Regions from separate parts of the Maccoyibacter intestinihominis genome, predicted to be linked through region 1. Evidence: predicted binding sites of a transcription regulator. Region 1 holds the regulator's gene; each other region holds the start of a gene.
What was found. The regulator Rex, encoded in region 1, represses fermentation and respiration genes when NADH is low (regulators of the CRP and FNR family bind a similar motif). The targets are predictions, from matches to a motif close to ATTGTTAANTANTTAACAAT.
Positions count from the first base shown of each region.

Region 2: a site for Rex is predicted at 698-717, ahead of WMO43_RS06320 (acetyl-CoA C-acetyltransferase). Genes of this name have one in related genera too.
Region 3: a site for Rex is predicted at 1,387-1,406, ahead of pflB (formate C-acetyltransferase). Genes of this name have one in related genera too.

Region 1 covers NZ_JBBMEX010000006.1:17,045-19,242, forward strand. The annotation lists gene abc-f (ribosomal protection-like ABC-F family protein) at 1-842, shown strand, start outside; gene WMO43_RS06875 (redox-sensing transcriptional repressor Rex) at 873-1,556, shown strand; gene WMO43_RS06880 (hypothetical protein) at 1,577-2,198, shown strand, end outside.
Region 2 covers NZ_JBBMEX010000005.1:95,657-97,854, forward strand. The annotation lists gene WMO43_RS06315 (cell wall hydrolase) at 1-626, shown strand, start outside; gene WMO43_RS06320 (acetyl-CoA C-acetyltransferase) at 931-2,112, shown strand; gene WMO43_RS06325 (3-hydroxyacyl-CoA dehydrogenase family protein) at 2,191-2,198, shown strand, end outside.
Region 3 covers NZ_JBBMEX010000002.1:305,203-307,400, forward strand. The annotation lists gene WMO43_RS03445 (aminopeptidase) at 1-807, shown strand, start outside; gene purE (5-(carboxyamino)imidazole ribonucleotide mutase) at 840-1,340, shown strand; gene pflB (formate C-acetyltransferase) at 1,461-2,198, shown strand, end outside.

The DNA.
Region 1 (2,198 bases):
TCGGAAACAACGGAACCGGAAAAACAACGATCTTAAAGATATTAAACGGAATGCTCAAAGAGGATGCGGGAGTCATCCGGCTTGGAAGCAATGTCTATATCGGATATTATGACCAGGAGCATCAGGTACTCCATATGGAAAAAACACTGTTTGAAGAGATCAGTGATGCATATCCGGAACTGAACAATACACAGGTGCGAAATACCTTAGCGGCATTTTTGTTTACCAATGATGATGTCTTTAAAAGAATCGGTGATCTGAGTGGTGGAGAGCGTGGACGTGTGTCTTTGGCAAAGCTGATGCTTGGCAAGGCGAATTTTTTAATTCTCGATGAGCCGACGAATCATTTGGATATTTTTTCAAAAGAAATATTGGAATCGGCATTGAACCACTATACGGGAACCGTCTTTTTCGTGTCCCATGACCGTTATTTTATCAATAAGACGGCACACCGGATACTGGATCTGTCTAACGGAGTGCTGACAAATTATCTGGGAAATTATGACTATTATATAGAAAAACGTACAGAGCAGGAAACGTTAACGCCGTCAGATGCAGAAACCGTTTCAAAAGAAAAAGCAGAGACAGAGAACAAACAGGACTGGCAGAAACAAAAGCAGGAACAGGCACGCCGCAGAAAAATTGCCAATGAACTGCAAAAAGTAGAAGCCGAGATTGAAATGTGCGAGCAGAAAATCGCCGAGATCGATGAGCAGTGTCAGGACCCTGCGATTGCAGTAAATTCCGCAAAATTAAATGAACTTGGAAGCGAACGAGCCGTTTTTTCTGAAAAACTCGAAGCTCTGTATGAGCAGTGGGAAGTGCTGTCAGAAGATAGTTAAATTTTTGACACATTGACAGTAAAACTACAAATGCTTATAATATATGTAGTTGGCTTAGGAGGAATTAAAGTGGAAAAAGAGATTTCACAGGCAGTAATTCGCAGAATGCCCAGATATTATAGATATTTAGGGGAACTTTTAGACGAAGGCGTAGAGCGTATCTCGTCGAATGAACTTAGCAGCAGAATGAATGTCACTGCGTCACAGATACGCCAGGATCTGAATAACTTTGGCGGATTCGGACAGCAGGGATATGGATATAATGTAAAATTTTTGCACGATGAGATCGGTAAGATTTTAGGCTTAAATCAAAGACACAATATTATTGTAGTCGGAGCCGGTAATCTGGGGCAGGCACTTGCGAATTATGTAAAATTTGAGAAACTGGGCTTTGTGATCATTGCCCTGTTTGATGTAAATCCTGCACTGAAAGGAAAGACAGTGCGTGGAATAGAAATTCATATGATTGATGAAATGGAAGACTTCTTAAAGACACACGATGTGGATATTGCGGCATTGACCATGCCAAAACAAAAGGCAGACGCAGTTGCAAAGAAACTGGTGGATTCCGGCGTACATGCGATCTGGAATTTTGCACATGTGGATTTAGAACTGACAGATAAGGACGTGGTAGTAGAGAACGTTCATCTGTCCGACAGTCTGATGCAGTTGTCCTATAACATTGTAAAAAATCAGTCAGCAAAAGAAAAATAGAGTAGGGACGGGGATTTCACATGAAAGAGAAAGAATATTTCAAAGGAGCCTTGATCAATAAGAAAGTACCGATTCTGGTCTTAGACCAGAAGTGGCACCGGCTGTTTGCGATTCATGGAAAATCAGACGAGATTCAGAGTACGGAAGAAGAATTGAATCATCTCATAGCCAGACAGGGGCAGGCAAATCAGGATATCAAAGACTTAAAAAAAGTCAAAGCCAGTCTGATGGAGAGCATTGTTGCACATATGGATGAGAGTGATGAGCAGAGTAACCGACCGTCAAATGATAAGATCATGGATGAGAACACCCGCCTGATCAACGAAGTAAATGAAAAGATAGAAGCATGTGAGGATGAACTGTTAGAACTGCCAAAACAGATCAAAGACGCAAATGAAAGACTCATGTTAGCAAGCATGGAGTTCTGTTATGAGAAACTTCGCACAAATGATGAAGAGATCAAAGAAATCGATGCCTGGATCAAACAGGTGCGGATCGATCTGAAAAAGAATATCATCAAAAAGCAGAACCGTGAGATCAACAGTAAGGAAATCTATTCCTATATGCATGATATCTTTGGTGCGGAGATCATAGATGTCTTTGACCTGAAAGAGGAAGAAGAACAGGAACAGAAAAAAGAAG
Region 2 (2,198 bases), on a different contig from region 1:
AAGCCAAATTAGAGGAAGAAGAGAAGAGTCTGCAGGCATTAGAACAGAAGACAAAAGAAAAAAAGGAACAGATGAATACGCTGATTGCATCCACAAAGGAAAACATCAGCAGATCGGAACAGGAGATCGGTGAGACGCAGAACCTCTCCGCAGAATATGAAGCCGAAATAGAAAAGCAGAAAGCATATGAGGCACAGTTAGAGGCACAAAAGGCAAAAGAAGACGCAGCAAGGATGAGTGAGATCAAGGCACAGGAAGCCGAAGGGGCAGATGGCTCCAAGGTGCAGACACAGGCGGGAGATTTAGAACTGTTAGCGGCACTGATCGAGTGTGAAGCAGGCGGAGAGCCATACGAAGGAAAGTTAGCAGTCGGCAGCGTAGTGCTGAATCGCGTGGCAAGCTCGCATTTTCCAAACAGCGTAGTCGGGGTCATATACCAGAGCGGTCAGTTTTCGCCGGTAGCAAGCGGTCGATTTGCAACCGTATTGGCAAGGGGAGCAGATGCTTCCAGTACACAGGCGGCACAGGAGGTCATCGGTGGCAGAATCACGGTCAAATGTCTCTATTTCCGGAGAAATAACGGAACGATCCAGGGAACAGTCATTGGCAATCATGTGTTCTATTAACTTGAAGTAAAAGCGGGATTTTGTACAAACTATACAAAAAATCCCCGCTTTTTTTCAATCTCGGAAAGGATTTTGATAAATTTTTAACAATAAGGTTTTTGTTGCATTTTTTAACAGATTATGCTATCATTATTAACGAAGTAAAGCTTAGGTTGAAGTACATAAATTCTTTTGATTTAAGCTTCGAGTAGTAAGGAATAAATTAAAAACTCAGCAGTTTTTCAATTTATTTTTTTTAAGTATGAGATTGTTAAAAAATTAACATCTCATCCACACAAAGAAATCATAAAAAGGAGAAGAAGAAATGGCAGAAAAAGTAGTTTTAGCAGGCGCATGTCGTACAGCAATCGGAACTATGGGAGGAGCTTTAAGCACAACTCCGGCTCCAGTTTTAGGATCTATCGTTATTAAAGAAGCATTAAACAGAGCTGGTGTACCAGCAGAAAAAGTTGATCACGTATATATGGGATGTGTAATCCAGGCAGGATTAGGCCAGAACGTAGCACGTCAGGCTTCCATCAAAGCAGGATTACCAATCGAGACACCGGCAGTTACAGTAAACGTTGTATGTGGTTCTGGTCTGAACTGCGTAAACATGGCTGCACAGATGATTAAAGCAGGAGATGCTGACATCGTAGTAGCAGGTGGTATGGAAAATATGTCTATGGCACCATACGCAGATATGAGCGGACGTTATGGACACAGAATGAACAACGCTACTTTAGTAGATACCATGGTAAACGATGCATTATGGGATGCATTCAACAACTACCACATGGGAATCACAGCAGAGAACGTAGCAGAGCAGTGGGGCTTAACTCGTGAGCAGTTAGACGAGTTCGCAGCAACTTCACAGCAGAAATGCGAAGCAGCTCAGAAAGCTGGAAAATTCAAAGATGAGATCGTTCCTGTAGAAGTTAAGAAGAAAAAAGAGACTGTTATCGTAGATACAGACGAAGGACCACGTCCTGGAACAACAAAAGAGAGCATCTCCAAATTACGCCCGGCATTCAAGCCAGACGGAATTGTTACAGCAGCTAACGCTTCCGGAATCAATGACGGAGCAGCAGCAGTTGTTGTTATGAGCGAGAAAGCAGCAAAAGAATTAGGCGTTAAGCCAATGGCTACATTCGTAGCAGGAGCACTTGGCGGAGTTGACCCATCTATCATGGGTGTTGGACCGGTTGCTTCCACAAAGAAAGTATTCGAGAAGACAGGCTTAACAATTGATGATATGGACTTAGTAGAAGCTAACGAAGCATTCGCAGCACAGTCCTTAGCAGTAGCACATGACTTAAACTTCGATATGAGCAAAGTTAACGTAAACGGTGGTGCGATCGCACTTGGACATCCGGTAGGAGCTTCAGGATGCCGTATCCTTGTTACACTGTTACACGAGATGCAGAGAAGAGACGCTAAGAAAGGTCTTGCAACACTTTGCATCGGTGGTGGAATGGGATGCTCTACTATCGTTGAGAGAGACTAATCAACAACAGGTATCAATAGCCGGTGTCTGATGACACCGGCATCAAAAGTTAATAAAATTCCATAAGGAGGAACTGACATGAAAGT
Region 3 (2,198 bases), on a different contig from region 1:
GAGACCGTAAAGATCAATACTTTAGATTACAAACTCTATCAGTCGATACAGCAAAAGATCATTGATGTGTTAGATACCGGTGAGCGGGTGCATATCAAAGGAAGAGGTCAGAATAAAACAGATCTGACCGTAGAACTTTATAAATTGCAAGATCCGGATAAGCAGACGATTTTTGAAAACTGTGTGGCAGATGTCAACATTCCGGTAGGGGAAGTCTTTACCTCCCCGGTCTTAAAAGGTACCAACGGAAAACTGCATGTTTCACAGGTGTATTTAAACGAGCTTAACTTTTTGGATTTAGAGATGGATTTTTCTGACGGAAAGATTGTGAATTATACCTGTAAGAATTTTGAGAACGAAGAGGAAAACCGCAAATATATTCATGAAAATGTATTGAAGCACCATGATACGCTTCCAATGGGAGAGTTTGCGATTGGTACAAACACCACAGCATACTGTATGGCGAGAAAGTACGATATAGCGGCAAAACTGCCGATTTTGATCGCAGAAAAGACAGGACCTCATTTTGCGGTAGGCGATACCTGTTATTCCCATGCGGAGGACAATGCAGTCTTTAATCCGGATGGAAAAGAGATTGTTGCAAGAGATAATGAGGTTTCCCTGCAGCGAAAAGAGGATATGAGTAAAGCATATCTGAACTGTCATACGGATATTACGATCCCGTATGATGAATTAGGTGCGATCACCGTGATCCGTGCCGATGGAAGCACAGAGGACATTATTCGGGATGGAAGATTTGTAGTGCCGGGAAGTGAGGCATTAAATCAGCCACTCGATGAAATGTAAAATACAGATTTAACAAACAGGAGGAAGAAAAAATGGCAACAGTAGGAATAGTAATGGGAAGCGATTCAGACATGCCTGTTATGGCAAAGGCAGCAGAGATGCTTGACAGATTCGGGATTGATTATGAGATGAAGATCATTTCTGCACATCGTGAACCGGACATTTTCTTTGAATGGGCAAAGGGCGCAAAAGAGCGTGGAACCAAGGTGATCATCGCAGGAGCCGGAAAAGCAGCACATCTTCCAGGAATGTGTGCAGCTCTGTTTCCAATGCCGGTCATCGGAATCCCAATGAAAACGTCCGATTTAGGAGGAGTAGATTCCTTATATTCTATCGTACAGATGCCAAGTGGTATTCCGGTTGCAACAGTAGCGATCAATGGCGGACAGAATGCCGGAATCCTTGCAGCAAAGATCCTTGCAACTTCTGATGCAGCACTGCTTGAGAAGTTAGAAGCATACAGTGAAGAAATGAAAGATCAGGTAGTAGAAAAAGATAACAGATTACAGGAGACAGGTTATCAGGCATATTAATGGAAATGATTTCATCCGATAATGAGAAAAACTGTTCACTAATCATCTTGTTATTTTTTTAACAATCCGTTATAATAAATCTGCATTAGAAATACTAGCGAGAAAGGAAAGGATAACAGTATGCAGGAATTCAGTCAATGGGATGGTTTTGAAGGAAGACGCTGGAAAGAGGGCGTAAATGTCAGAGATTTTATCCAGAACAACTATACACCATATGAAGGTGATGAGTCTTTCTTAGAAGGAGCCACCGAGGCAACAGACAAGTTATGGGGCAGATTACAGGAGTTACAGAAGGAAGAGCGTAAAAAAGGCGGCGTTCTCGATATGGAGACCGAAGTAGTATCTTCCTTAACCGCTTATGGTCCTGGTTACATTGATGAAGGATTAAAAGATTTAGAGCAGGTAGTCGGTTTACAGACCGATAAACCGTTAAAACGTGCTTTTATGCCATATGGCGGAATCAAGATGGCAGAGCAGTCCTGCCGTATGTATGGCTATGAGCCAAGTGAAAAATTACATGAAATTTTTACAAAATACCATAAAACACATAACGATGCAGTGTTTGATATCTACACACCGGAGATGAAGCGTGCACGTCACAGCCACATTTTAACAGGACTTCCTGATACATACGGCCGTGGAAGGATCGTAGGCGATTACCGTCGTGTTGCACTTTACGGTATTGACTTTTTAATAGAGTCTAAGAAAAAAGACTTTGCAAAAACAGAGCGTCATGGAATGAGAAGAAAAGATTTCCAGATCCGTGAGGAGATTGCAGAGCAGATCCGTGCATTAAACGGCATGAAAGAAATGGCACAGATCTACGGATTTGATATTTCCGTACCGGCAAAAAATGCA